DNA from 2 places in the Mesorhizobium sp. P160927 genome. Region 2 is predicted to be linked to the other one. Evidence: riboswitches for the same ligand, from Rfam matches in the RefSeq annotation. Region 2 holds a riboswitch; the other holds the start of a gene.
The links. Region 2 has a riboswitch for S-adenosylmethionine ahead of AC3CB8_RS08220 (O-succinylhomoserine sulfhydrylase). Riboswitches for the same ligand answer to the same signal wherever they lie in the genome.
Positions count from the first base shown of each region.

Region 1: another riboswitch for S-adenosylmethionine. It lies ahead of metX (homoserine O-acetyltransferase MetX); the one in region 2 lies ahead of AC3CB8_RS08220 (O-succinylhomoserine sulfhydrylase).

Region 1 is NZ_JBYMDW010000001.1:98,828-106,065, reverse strand. Features, by position in the region: gene AC3CB8_RS00520 (ABC transporter ATP-binding protein/permease) at 1-434, shown strand, start outside; gene AC3CB8_RS00515 (glycosyltransferase family 2 protein) at 558-1,493, opposite strand; gene metW (methionine biosynthesis protein MetW) at 1,772-2,386, opposite strand; gene metX (homoserine O-acetyltransferase MetX) at 2,508-3,677, opposite strand; SAM riboswitch at 3,795-3,872, opposite strand; gene hisC (histidinol-phosphate transaminase) at 4,010-5,119, shown strand; gene AC3CB8_RS00495 (prephenate/arogenate dehydrogenase family protein) at 5,143-6,078, shown strand; gene AC3CB8_RS00490 (sugar kinase) at 6,075-7,007, opposite strand; gene AC3CB8_RS00485 (DUF2125 domain-containing protein) at 7,011-7,238, opposite strand, start outside.
Region 2 is NZ_JBYMDW010000001.1:1,660,362-1,667,599, reverse strand. Features, by position in the region: gene mmsB (multiple monosaccharide ABC transporter permease) at 1-1,197, shown strand, start outside; gene araD1 (AraD1 family protein) at 1,398-2,390, shown strand; gene AC3CB8_RS08225 (2'-deoxycytidine 5'-triphosphate deaminase) at 2,587-3,681, opposite strand; SAM riboswitch at 3,840-3,917, shown strand; gene AC3CB8_RS08220 (O-succinylhomoserine sulfhydrylase) at 3,974-5,164, shown strand; gene AC3CB8_RS08215 (ceramide glucosyltransferase) at 5,195-6,346, opposite strand; gene apaG (Co2+/Mg2+ efflux protein ApaG) at 6,566-6,958, shown strand; gene AC3CB8_RS08205 (Hsp33 family molecular chaperone) at 7,032-7,238, opposite strand, start outside.

The sequences.
Region 1 (7,238 bases), 1.6 Mb from region 2:
TCCTCAATCACCCGAACGGGCATGCGCCGGCGAACGACGCCGACATTTCAGCGGTGCTTGCCGAGGTCGGTCTTGGACGCCTGTCGTCGTCGCTCGACCGCGTCGGACGCTGGGACCATGAGTTGGGCGATGACGAACAGCGATTGCTGGGCGTGGCCAGGCTCGCCTTGCGACAGCCGAAATGGGTGATCATCGACGAAGCCATGGATGCGTTCGACGGACCCTCGCTGCGGCGCGTGCTGTCGCTGCTGGAGAAGCGACTGCCCGGGGCCGCGATCCTCAACATCGGGCGCGGACAGCACAACAATCAGTTCTTCCCGCGTTCCCTGACGATCGTTAAGGATTCCGGCGCGCCCTCGCTGAAACCTGCCCACGTCAGGGCGGGTGCCATCGAGCCGCCGCCAGCCGCGGCAAGCCTCCACCACAGGAAGTAGCAGTTTTCCCCCGTTGCGGCCCGTTGCCTGGCCGCCAAAGGCCCTGGCGGTCGACATCTCGCTGCCGGACGAGAAGGAATGCGCCCTGCGACGCGCCGCGCTCGATCGCTGAGCTGTCGCCGGTCAGGCCGGTGGAATCCCAAACTTACCGCGAACTTCGTCGTAGAGGTCGCGCCGCCAGCGGCGGCCGTGGAGATAACCATTGATCAGTTCCGGCAATGAATAACCAAGCGCGTCAGACGAGCGGTTGGCCATGTATCCCGCAAATGCCTGTGGTATTCGCCCCCGGAGAATATCGGCGATGATCTGCCGCGCGATCATAAAGGGAGGGATATGGGGGTAAGAGCGAGCGATGTGCGGATGCTTGCTCATCAGGATCGCGTAGGCTTCGACATAGCCGTCCCTGCGGCCTGAAATCGAATTCTGCGAATTGTGCTTCGTCCAGTCGATATCTTCCGACAATTGCGCGCCGAAGCGCTGTGCGAAGCGCAGCAGAAGCTCGCGGTCCTGCATCCGGGGAATGTCGCTGTCATAGCCACCGATGGCCAGCAAAGCCTCGCGCCTGGCCGTTATCGCCGATCCGGCTATGAAGGCCGTCTGTGCAACCACGGCCCGCTCCAGCATTGGCGGGTTCAGGAAAGCGCCACGGTTGACGCAGGCGGTGCCACGGCCACCCTTCACCGAGACATATGAGGAGAGCAGGACCTCGAGCGCCGGATTGTCGTCGAACCATGTCAGCGTCCGTGCGAGCCGGTGCGGCAGGAAGAGATCGTCCGAATCGAGAAAAGTCACCACGGGCGCCCGGGCTAGCTCGATGCCGGCATTCCTGGCGGCATTGGCGCCGCGCCACTTCGCGCCGACATAGATCAGCCGGGTATCATGGATGCGGGCGAGCGCCGCCTCGGTCCCGTCCGTCGAACCATCGTCGACGACGATATGTTCAAATCGCGGCATGCTCTGGGAGAGCACGCTTTCGACGGCGCGGAGCACCGTTTCGCGCCGGTTGTGAGTCGGCGTGATCACCGTGATGAGGGGCGCCTGTTCGGTCTTCCCGATCATATCGCGCCGGCCGCCTTCATCGCGTAAACACCCTTCGCGCCAGGTCCTTTGATCATGGGGATGGCTAAATGGATCGGACTTCCCCCTGGATGGGCCTCCTCGGATTCGGTGCGACGCTACAAAAAACAACCTGCCATGTCACCCCGTCGTGCCGTCGTTCGACCGACCAGGCATGATGAATTCCGGCTCCTGGCGCTTCAACTGCAACACTTTCGCGCCGCAGGAAGTAGCGCGGCCGCCTCAAAGGATTGGCAGTCTCGCCTGCGGTGTCCATTTCATTAGCGCTTCAGCAGGAACACTGCCTGCTGGCCAAAGAAATTCCAGAACCACCATGGCATCGACAGGCCGATCTTCTGGCCGTTGGCGTCGAGCGCGGTCGCCTTCTCCACTGTCGCGCCAAGCTCTTCGCACAAGTTGACGAAGTCGCGGATCGTGCAGAAGTGGATGTTGGGCGTGTCGTACCAAGAATAGGGCAGGTCGCTGGTCACAGGCATGCGGCCCTTGACGAACAGCGACAGGCGCACCCGCCAGTGACCGAAATTGGGGAAGGACACGATCGCCCGGTTGCCGATCCTGAGCAGCTCGTCGAGCACCAGCTTCGGGTTGCGGGTGGCCTGCAGGGTCTGCGACAGAACGACGAAGTCAAAGCCCTTGTCGGGATAGAATTCGAGATCGGTGTCGGCATCGCCCTGGATGACACTGAGACCGCGCGCCACGCATTCGTTGACGCCACGCTGCGACAGCTCGAGACCACGACCGTCGACCTGCTTGGTGTCTTGCAGCAATTCGAGCAACGAGCCGTCGCCCGAGCCGACGTCGAGCACACGCGATTGCGGCGGGATGAGGTTGGCGACGACCTCAAGGTCGACGCGCTGGCTGCCGTTGACGCTCATGGCTTCGCCTCCGGAACGGCGCATGACCTTGGTCCGAAAAGTCCGCAACTTTTCAGGGTCATGGCTTCGCCTTTCTGTTTGGCGCATGACCTTGGTCCGAAAAGTCCGCAACTTTTCAGGGTCATGCGCTGAGCCCCCTGGCGCGCGCGGCCGAGCCGATGAAGCCGTTGATGGCGGCAAACAGTTCCGGCTCGTCGAGCAGGAAGGCGTCGTGGCCGCGATCGGTCTCGATCTCGACGAAGGATACCGAGGCGCCGGCGGCGTTGAGTGCGTGGACGATGGAGCGGCTCTCTTCGGTCGGGAACAGCCAGTCCGATGTGAAGGACACCAGGCAAAAGCGGGTTTTCGTGCCGGCGAAGGCGTCGGCCAGCCGGCCGCCATGGTCGGCGGCGAGGTCGAAATAATCCATCGACCGCGTCATGTAGAGATAGGAGTTTGCATCGAAGCGGTCGACGAAGGTCATGCCCTGGTGGCGCAGATAGCTCTCGATCTGGAAGTCGGCATCGAAGCCGAAGGTCAGCGCTTCGCGGTCCTGCAAATTGCGGCCGAATTTGCGGTGCAGGGCGGCTTCCGACAGATAGGTGATGTGGGCGGCCATACGCGCCACCGCCAGCCCTTTCTCCGGACGCTTGCCATGCTCGAAATATTTGCCGCCATGCCAGTCCGGATCGGCCATCACAGCCTGCCGCCCGACTTCGTGGAAGGCGATGTTCTGTGACGAATGGCGCGCCCCGGTGGCGATCGGCAGCGCCGAGAACACGCGCTCGGGATAGCTCGACGCCCATTCCAGAACCTGCATGCCGCCCATCGAGCCACCGAGCACGCAGAAAAGTTTCTCGATGCCGAAATGGTCGATCAGCATCTGCTGCGCGCGCACCATGTCACGGATGGTGATGACCGGCAGGTCGAGGCCATAGGGTTTACCCGTGGCCGGATTGGTAGAGGCCGGACCGGTGGAACCCAGGCAGCCGCCGATGACATTGGAGCAGATGACGAAGAAACGGCTGGTATCGATGATCTTGCCCGGTCCGATCAGCACTTCCCACCAACCGGGCTTGCCGGTTACCGGATTGGTGCTGGCGACATGCTGGTCACCGGTCAGCGCATGACAGACGAGGATGGCATTGGAACGGGCATCGTTCAGCGTGCCATAGGTCTGGTAGGCGATCTGGAACGGCGACAGCAGCGTGCCGGCGTCGAGCTTGAGCGGCTTGTCGGGCCCGAACCGCAACACCGGGCTCGACGGTTGGTCGGCCTCGTTGTTGGTCTTTCCTGCACGCAGAGCGGCCATCACGTCCCTCTTGCTGCACCGTGCGCTCGTGGAAATCGCTGCCGATCTCCGCCGCCGATGCGTCCGTCCGTCCGGTCGCGGACAACAAAAAACCGGCATTGCCTTCGCAAAGCCGGTTACGTCACGCAAACGGCCCTTTAGCGAATTGTTTAACGTGGCTGCAAGCCGACCGGCCAAATCACCACGGAACTGTCATGGTCTTTCTAGAACCCGCCTGCCTCGCCGTCAATGGCGGCGGCTGGCACCACTGCCACCTCTCGACATTGCGAGCCATGGCTTGTATTTCCGCAGCGGCCTCCGGATGGAGGCGTTTTCGACGGAATTTGCAAGATATGAACCAGACACCGGATCAGGCACGTCCAACTCCGCGCGCGGGCATCATGGACATAGAAGCCTATGTGCCCGGCAAAAGCTCGGCACCCGCCGGTGTCGCCAAGGTTTACAAGCTGTCGTCGAACGAGAATCCGCTTGGGCCTTCGCCGAAGGCGATCGAGGCCGCGCGCGAAGTCGCCGGCAAGCTCGACATCTATCCCGACGGTACCGCCAGGCGGTTGCGCGAGGCAATCGCCGAGGTGCATCGCCTCAACGCGCAAAACATCATCTGCTCCAATGGGTCGGACGAAATCCTCGGCCTGTTGGCGCAGACCTATCTCGCGCCCGGCGACGAGGCTATGTTCACCGAGCACGCCTTCATGGTCTACAAGATCTACATCCAGTCGGCAGGCGCTACCCCGGTCGTGGTCAAGGAGACCAACGAGCGCGCCGACATCGATGCGATGCTGGCGGCCGTCACGCCGCGCACGAAAATCGTGTTCCTGGCCAACCCCAACAACCCGACCGGCACCTATGTGCCGTTCCAGGAGGTGCGCCGCCTTCACGCCGGACTGCCGGGAAACGTGCTTCTGGTGCTCGACGCGGCCTACGCCGAATATGTTCGCCGCAACGATTACGAAGCCGGCATTGAGCTGGCCGGCAGCGCCGAGAACGTGGTGATGACCCGCACCTTCTCCAAGATCGGGCTGGGTGGCGCGCGCATCGGCTGGATGTATGGTCCCCTGCATATAGTCGACGCCATCAATCGTGTGCGCGGCCCCTTCAACGTCAATGCTACAGCGATCGAGGCCGGCATCGCCGCGATCCGCGACCGTGCCCATGTCGAGCGAAGCGTGGCGCATAACGAGACCTGGCTCACCTGGCTGAGCGGCGAAATGGCCGGGCTGGGGCTGCGCGTGACGCCGAGCGTCGGCAATTTCCTGCTCATTCATTTTCCCGACGATCAGAAGCATTCCGCGGCGGCGGCTGACGATTATCTGAGCGCGCGCGGCTATATATTGCGGCGCGTTTCAGGCTACGGCTTTCCCAACGCGCTTCGCATGACGGTCGGTACCGAAGAGGCCAATCGCGGCGTTGTCGCCGAGCTCACGACATTCCTGAAAAGCTAGAACGTCTGAAAAGCTGGAACACCATGGCATCACCGATGTTCGAAAAGATCGCGCTGGTCGGCATTGGCCTGATCGGCTCGTCTCTGGCCCGCGTCATCCGACGCGAGGGTTTGGCTCGCCATGTCGCCGTCTCGACGCGCAGCCCGGCAACGCTTAAGCGAGCCGAGGAACTGGGCCTTGGCGATTCCTACACCATCGATGCCGAGGACGCGGTGCGTGATGCCGATCTGGTCGTTGTCTCGGTGCCGGTCGGCTCATCCGGCGCTGTAGCGGAGGAAATCGCGCCGGCGCTGAAAAAGGGGGCGATCCTCACCGATGTCGGCTCGACCAAGGCCTCGGTTATCGCGCAGATGCAGCCGCATGTGCCCGAAGGCGTCCATTTCATTCCCGGCCATCCGCTGGCGGGCACCGAAAAATCCGGCCCGGATGCCGGATTTGCCGACTTGTTCGACAATCGCTGGTGCATCTTCACGCCGGTGCCGGGCACCGATCCGGATGCGCTGGAACGGCTGTCGGAATTCTGGCGCCGCTGCGGCGCCAACATCGACACGATGGACCCGCAGCATCACGACATGACGCTGGCCATCGTCTCGCATCTGCCGCACATCATCGCCTACAACATCGTCGGCACCGCCGACGATCTGGAATCGGTGACCAAGACGGAAGTGATCAAATATTCCGCCTCCGGTTTTCGCGATTTCACGCGTCTGGCTGCCTCCGATCCGACCATGTGGCGAGACGTGTGCCTGCACAACAAGGATGCCATCCTGGAGATGTTGGCGCGGTTCTCGGAAGACCTGGCGTTCCTGCAGCGCGCCATCCGCTGGGGGGACGGCGACAAACTCTTCGACCTGTTCACCCGAACACGCGCCGTGCGCCGCTCGATCATCGAGGCGGGCCAAGATATCGACGCGCCCGATTTTGGCCGCCAGGCGGTCGAGCATCCGGCAAAGAGCTAGGTGATTTTAACCGGCCAGGCCGTTGCCATCATGGCGAGCGTCTCCGCCCGATCGGGCGCGCCCAGCCGGCCGCCGAAGCGCAGGCACTTGAGCGCGGCGGCCGCGCTGGCAAAGCGCAGTGCGTGCTCGACCGCCATGGCTTCCGCCAGCCCGACGGCAAAGGCGCCATGAAAGACATCGCCGGCGGCCAGCGTATCGACCGCCTTGATCCTCGGTGCCTCGACATGGCGGGATGATCCGGTGCTTCGCTCGAACCACCAGGTACCCGCCGCGCCGCCGGTGACCGCGACGAACGCATCGGTGCGGGACGCCAGATCGATGCAGGCGGTCTCCAGATCCAGCGCGTGGCCGCATATGATGCGGACCGCCGGCTCGGAGGCGACGATGTGCGAGGCCAGCGGCAATAATCGCTCCAGTACCGCCAGGGGCGCGGTATCGGCATCGAGTATAGCTGGGCGGCCGGCGGCGCGCGCCGCCTTCAGGGCAAGTGCCGCGGCGCCCGGCCAGCGCACGTCGGCCAGTACCGTGTCGAATGCCGTTATGTCGGTGAACGGCAAAACCTCGGGATCAGCCTGAGCGCGCGCGTCGTAGAAAGGCACGATGATCCGCTCGCCATGCGCATCGACCAGGATCGAGGCCAGTGCCGAGCGGGCGCCGCTGACGCGGCGTACATGGCTGCAATCGACGCCTTCGGCCTCTATCCCGGCAATCAGCAGATCGCCGACCGGATCGTCGCCGGCGCTCGCCCATAGCGACACCTCGGCACCCAGGCGATGCGCGGCGCAGGCCGCGCTCGTGGCCATGCCCGAGGCGATCTGGACGCCGTCCGAGGCGATGAACTTTCCTTGATGCGTGGGCAGCGATTCGACACGAAGAATAGTGTCAAGCGTCAGTGCGCCGACGCTCAGGAGCTTTGCCGGCCTCTCCATCCGTTAGTTGACCGGTTTGATCTTGCCCAGCGGAATGAAGCCAAGGGAAGCCTTGCCCTTGATCACTTTCAGCGGCATCGACGGTTCGCTGCCAAGCAGTGCCAGGGCGCCAAAACCCTGCTCGATCGCATTCTTCTGCTCGGGTATGGCGCCAGCAAGAATAGATGCCACTGCCTTGGGATCCTTGATCCTAATCATCAGGTCGGCGTCGACCAAGCCTTCGGCATCGAC
Region 2 (7,238 bases):
CGCGAATACGGCCTGATCATCGCGCTGATCGTCATCATGCTGTTCTTCCAGTACACGACGTCGGGAACGCTGTTCAAACCGGTCAACCTGAGCAACCTGGTTCAGCAGAACTCGTTCATCATCGTGATGGCGCTCGGCATGCTGCTGGTCATCGTCGCCGGCTATATCGATCTCAGCGTGGGATCGGTCGCCGGCTTCATCGGCGCCCTTGCCGCCATGATGATGGTCATCTGGCCGCTCGGCATGTTCAGCAATCCGCTTGTTGTCTCGATCGTCTGCCTCATCGTCGGCGGGTTGATCGGTGGCGCGCAAGGGTACTGGATCGCCTATCACCGCATACCAAGCTTCATCGTGACGCTCGCCGGCATGCTGATCTTCCGCGGCATCTGCCAGGCGCTGCTTGGCGGCGGCTCCTCGGTCGGCCCGCTTCCCGACAGTTTCAAGGCGCTGAGTTCCGGTTTCATTCCCGACGTCATCGGTCCGCTGACCCTGATCCCGCCGACGGTGAACGCGGCCGGCAAAACCGTTTTGGGCAGTGGCCTGACGCTTCACATGACGACAATCGTGCTGGGCCTGATCGCGGTGCTCGCCTACGCCTATTTCGGCTTCAGGACGCGACGCAAGCGCGAACTCCACGGTTACGAGGCCGAGCCTTTCACCCTGTTCGTCATCAAGACGCTGGTCGGCAGCGCGCTAGCGCTCTTCCTGATCTTCCAGTTCGCGACCTATCGGGGCCTGCCGATCGTGCTCCTGGTGATGGGCGTACTGATCTCGCTGTTCGTCTTCGTCACCAAGCGCATGACCATCGGCCGCCGCATCTACGCCATGGGGGGCAACGCCAAGGCGGCGCAACTGTCGGGCATCAACACCGAGCGGCTGACGCTCTGGGTGTTCGTCAATATGGGCGTTCTGTCGGCGCTCGGCGGGCTGATCATCGCCGCACGTCTCGGCCAGGCCGTGCCGGCCGCGGGCCTCGGCAGCGAACTCGACGTGATCGCGGCCGTCTTCATCGGCGGCGCCTCGGCGATGGGCGGCGTCGGCCAGGTCATCGGCGCGGTGGTCGGCGGCTTCATCATGGGCGTGATGAACAACGGCATGTCCATCATGGGCGTCAATGTCGACTGGCAGCAGGTGGTCAAGGGCCTGGTGCTGCTCGGGGCCGTCATCTTCGACGTCTACAACAAGAACAAGGCTTGAGGGCGGGGCGAGGACTAGGAGGCATACGGGTTCTAGATCGCGAAGCTGCCGGCAGCCCGTCGGCACCAAGAAGTCCGGGGAAGGACCAGGCTCGCGAATGCAATCCGGACGAAGCGTTTCAAACCGTGGCGCGTTTCCGCGCCGCGCCGGTCAGGATTTGCCCATTGGCAGCCGGATACAGATAAATGAGAGGACTGATCATGCTGATCTCGCAGATTCTCGACGACGCCGAGACGATCCGTGTCGTTGCCCGCAGCGGAGGGAAGACCCGGATCATTAACGGGGCGCGCAGCGTCTATTCGCTAGCGATGGAGGCCGCCCGCACCGGCGTCGGCCTGGCCGCCCTGATCGAACGCAAGGGGCTTGGCGAGACGATCGATCTCGACGCCGCCTACAAGAGGGGGCGCCTGCTGTCGCCGATCAATCACCCCGACCCGGCGCATCTGCACCTGACCGGCACCGGGCTGACGCATCTGGGGTCGGCCGCGACGCGCGATTCCATGCACAAGAAGCTCAGCACCGACGGCGAGGAGCAACTTACCGATTCCATGAAGATGTTCCGCATGGGACTGGAAGGCGGCAAGCCCGCGAAAGGCCAGGTCGGCGTGCAGCCGGAATGGTTCTACAAGGGCAACGGCACCATGGCGGTCGCGCCTGGCGCGGCGCTCATGTCGCCGGCCTTTGCCAAGGATGCCGGCGAGGAACCCGAGGTCGCTGGGATCTATGTCATCGGCGATGACGGGGCGCCCTTCCGCGTTGGCTTCACCTTGTCGAACGAATTCTCGGACCATGTGACCGAGCGCGTGAACTATCTCTTCCTCGCCCACTCCAAGCTGCGCAATGCCTCCTTCGGCCCGGAGATCCTGATCGGAGACCTGCCTTCGGACATCCGCGGCACGTCGCGCATCCTGCGCGACGGCAAGGCTTTGTGGGAAAAGCCCTTCCTGTCGGGTGAAACGAATATGTCCCACACCATCGCCAATCTCGAACACCACCACTTCAAATATTCGGCCTTCCGCCAGCCTGGCGACGTGCATGTGCATATGTTCGGCACCGCGACGCTATCCTTCGCCGACGGTATCAAGACGGAGGCCGGCGACGTGTTCGAGATCGAGGCCGGGGATTTCGGACTGCCGCTGCGCAACCCGCTCGAGATCGAGAAGCCGGTGAAGGTGTCGGTAAAGGCGCTTTGAAGCCATGAGCGGGTGATTTCCCATCGTGGGCAAGCCAGAGCGGGGCGCTCTCCCGCCGATCTAGCAATAGGTTCCAGTCACGCCTTCGGCTCTCAACAGATCGCGGGATGAGCAGCAATCCTTCGCGTCCCCTCTGCCCTGCCGGGCATCTCTCCCACAACAAGGACCCACAAGAGGGAGATCGGCAGCTTCGACCTCATCGCACGGAGCGGAAATGCTTCGACAGCTTCAGGCCCTGCGCCTGGTAGTTCGAGCCGAGATCGGTGCCGTAGAGCGCCTGTGGTCGCTTCAGCATGTGCTCGTAGACCAGCCGGCCGACGATCTGGCCGTGGTCGAGGATGAACGGCACTTCGTGGCTGCGCACTTCGAGCACCGCCCGGCTGCCGGTGCCGCCGGCCGCCGAATGGCCGAAACCCGGATCGAAAAAGCCGGCATAATGGACACGAAACTCGCCGACCAGCGGATCGAACGGCGTCATCTCGGCGGCGTAGAGCGGCGGCACATGCACCGCTTCCTGGCTGACGAGGATGTAGAACTCGTCCGGATCGAGCACCAGTTCGCCGGCGCGGCTCTTGTGGATCGGTTCCCAGAAGTCGAGGACGTCCTGCGCGGCGCGCTTGTCGACATCGACGAGGCCGGTGTGGTGTTTGCCGCGATAGCCGACCAACCCATCCTTGTCGCCATTGAGGTCGATCGACAGCGCGATCCCGCCGCCGGAAATGTTCGGCGGCTCCGTGGCGACCAGCATCTCGGCACGATGCAGGTCATGCAACTCGGCTTCCGAGAGCAGCGCGTTGCCGGTGCGAAAGCGTATCTGGGACAGGCGCGAACCCGTGCGCGCGATGATCGGAAAGGTGCGCGGGCTGACCTCGAGATAGAGCGGACCGTTGTAGCCGGCGGCGATCTTATCGAACTCGTGGCCCCGATCGGTCATGACGCGGGTGAAGATGTCGAGCCGCCCGGTCGAGCTCTTCGGATTGGCCGAGGCCGAAATGTCAGCCGGCAGCGCCAGACTTTCGAGCAGCGGCACAATATAGACGCAGCCGGTTTCGAGGACCGCGCCTTCGGTCAGACTGATCTCGTGCAGTTGCAGCCGATCCAGCTTTTCCGACACCTTGTGGTTGGGACCGGGCAGGAACGAGGCGCGAACCCGCCAGGCCTTTTCGCCCAATCGGAGATCAAGGCTCGCCGGCTGGATCTGGTCGGCATCGAGTGCACGCGGCGACTTCAGCGCGCCGGACCGGGACAACGCCGAAATGTCCTGATCGGGAAGAATGCCTGTCTGCCGCAAAGTCTGGCTCCGCCCCAAGACTGGTCTCTTTGGTTGCAGGTTCTTGTTTGTTGCAGATTCTCGCCGCAAAACCGCCGGGCACTTTTGCGGAACCTGCCTTGGTACAAACGTCTTAATGAAGCCGGCAATTGACGCAAGCGTGGCGCGGGTCTAAAGGGTCGTTATCCCGTGGTGATTTGGCCGGTCGGCTTGCAGCCACGTTAAACAAGTCGCTAAAGGACCGTCGGGCCGCAAGGCCGTATGGACCGGTTGCGACTTTCGCGGCCGGTTTTTTTGTGTCTGGAACAAAGCGATGAGCACCAAGAAGCGCAACTGGAAACCTCAGACGGCACTCGTGCATGGCGGAACCCTGCGTTCCGGCTTCGGCGAAACCTCCGAGGCGATGTACCTGACCCAGGGTTATGTCTATCAGACGGCGCAGGCCGCCGAAGCCCGTTTCAAGGGCGAAGAGCCTGGTTTCATCTATTCGCGCTACGCCAACCCGACCGTCGACATGTTCGAAAAGCGCATGTGCGCGCTTGAAAGCGCCGAAGACGCGCGCGCCACGGCGTCGGGCATGGCGGCGGTGACGGCGGCCCTTCTGTGCAGCGTCAAGGCCGGCGACCACATCGTGGCCGCGCGCGCGCTGTTCGGCTCCTGTCGCTGGGTGGTCGAGACGCTGGCGCCGCGCTATGGCATCGAGGCGACCTTGATCGACGGCACCGAGATCGCCAATTGGGAAAAGGCGGTCAGGCCGAACACCAAGCTGTTCTTCCTGGAGAGCCCGACCAACCCGACGCTCGAGGTCGTCGACATCGCCGCCGTCGCCTCGCTTGCCAATTCGATCGGCGCGCGGCTGGTCGTCGACAATGTCTTCGCCACGCCCCTACAGCAGAAGCCATTGCAGCTTGGTGCGCACATCGTCGTCTACTCGGCCACCAAGCATATTGACGGCCAGGGCCGCTGCCTGGGCGGCGTCATCCTGTCGGACAAGAAGTGGATCGACGAGAACCTGCACGACTATTTCCGCCACACGGGCCCCAGCCTGTCGCCGTTCAACGCCTGGACCTTGCTGAAGGGCCTCGAGACCTTGCCGCTGCGCGTGCGCCAGCAGACCGAGAGCGCCGGCAAGATCGCCGACTTCCTGGCCGAGCAGCCGCAGATCGCCCGCGTCATCTATCCCGGCCGCGCCGACCACCCGCAGGCCGATATCGTCAAGAAGCAGATGTCGGGTGGCTCGACGCTGATCTGCCTCGACGTCAAGGGCGGCAAGCCGGCGGCCTTCGCCCTGCAGAACGCCCTCGACATCGTGCTGATCTCGAACAATCTGGGCGATGCCAAGAGCCTGATCACCCACCCGGCGACGACCACCCACAAGAATTTGAACGACGAGGCCCGCGCCGAACTCGGCATCGGGCCCGGTACGCTCAGGCTGTCGGTCGGCCTGGAGGATACGGACGATCTGCTGGAAGATATCGCGCAAGCATTGAAGGCCGCCAAATAGGTTTCGTCCAGGCAGCGTCGTCAGCAGCAATCAGGCGCTCGACGGCGTCTCCTCCAGCTCCGCCGTCTTGGTCCGGATGGTCATGGCGTTGCCGCGCCAGTCGACGGCGCCGCCGAGCCAGCCGCGCGCCCAGATGGCCGGGAGCATGACGTCCCGCGCGACCGTCGCCGCGATCATGCGCGTCGAGACGTGCCAACCCTTGGCCAGGGCCAGAGCGCATTCCGGAAGATAGAACGCCGCCAGCACGGCAATCGCGGTCGCCCAGAGGCTGACGCCGGCGCTCCCCGCCGCAACCAGCGCAAGAACCAGCGGGACCGCCGCACCAGTCAGGATCTCGGGCGCGAAGAACAGCGGGAAGGTGACGCGGCGCAGGCGCGCCCAGCGGGCCTGGCGCGACCAGATCTCGCGAAACGTGCGCTGGCCGAGCGGCTGCTCGAAGGGCGCCGCAACGAGGTTGACACGCAGGCCGAGGCCGTTCACCAGCTTGGTCGCGGCGGCGTCCTCGGCGATCTCGGCGGCCAGCGCGCGGATGCCGCCATTGGCGTCCAGCATCGGCTTGTTCCACAGCATGCTCTTGCCCTGCGCGAAGCCGAGGCCGAGCGCCTCGCCGGCATACTGCCAGCGGGCCTGCAATGTGTTCAGGAAGGCGCATTCGACGTCGGCCCAGAAACCATCTGGCCTGGAGCCGATCGGCGTCGAACAGACAAGGCCGGTACGGTGCCGCCACGCCGCCATCATGTGCTCGACATAGTCCCTAGGCATCAGAACGTTGGAATCGGCAAGAATGACCCAGTCGTGGCGCGCAGCTTCCCAGCCTTTGACGCAATTGTTGAGCTTGGGATTGGCGCTGACACGATCGTCGCCGATCAACAGCCGGGCCGGCACCTGCGGAAACCGGGCAATCGCTCTGTTTATCAGTTTGACCACCGGGTCGTCGGCATGGGCGACGCAGAAGATCAGTTCGTAGCGTGGCCAGTCGAGCGCGAAGGCGCGTTCCAGCGTCTCACGTGTGAAGGGCTCGACGCCGCGCGACGGGACGACAATCGACACCGCCGGCGATCTGCCCGCCGGCGGGGCGATCGTGGCGCGCCGTTTCAGCTGTGAAGCGGCAAGCAGGATGCTGGCAGCGTTTGAGAGGATGAGTGCGGTCGAAAGCGAGGCGGATATGAGAGTGAGTTCCATCGAGATCTGGTCACTCCGGAAGTCGGCCCGCGTCGCGGCCGTTTTCAACAGTTCGACAGAGGGCCGAGTCGCCCGGTTCGCGCACACCACCATTGTCGTGTGTCACTTAAATGACATTCTTTGCCGGCACCTGCGTTTCAATCCCAGGCGCGACAAGACGCGCACGTTGACCTGCTCACCGCGAGCGTCGAAAGTCGTCGGATTGTTTTGGAGCCGCTCATGTACCGCGCCGTGACGCGCAACATCGAAGTGCAGGTCAGGCCGTTCTATCTGGAGGATCGTTCGGATCCCCAGGAGAACCGCTACGTCTGGGGCTATCAGATAACGATTGACAACCAGTCTGACGAGTTCGTGCAGCTTCTGTCGCGCTATTGGCATATCACCGATGGTGCCGGCCGGGTCGAGGAGGTGCGCGGGCCGGGCGTTGTCGGCGACCAGCCGGAACTCAATCCCGGCGACAGCTATCAGTACACGTCCGGCTGCCCGCTCTCGACACCCTCCGGGATCATGGTCGGACGCTACACGATGCGCAACAAGCGCGGCGAGACGTTCGACATCGCCATCCCAGCCTTCTCGCTCGATCTGCCGGGGACAAGGCGCACGGTGAACTGAGGGCCGACGGTCACGCTGCCCTCAGCCGCCCTTCGGGCACCTTCTCCCCGCGGAACGGGGAGAAGGAAAGGCTTTACTGAGCCGCAAACTCGGCTGGGTCGAAGTCGTACTGCGTCGAGCAGAATTCGCACGCGACATGGATGCCGCCATCCTCGGTGCTGTCCTTGATCTCCTGCGCGGAGAAGCCTTCGAGGATGCCACGGATCTTGTCGCGGGAGCATGAGCACTGGTCGGCGACGGGAACGCCGCCGAAGACGCGCACGCCATGCTCATGGAAGAG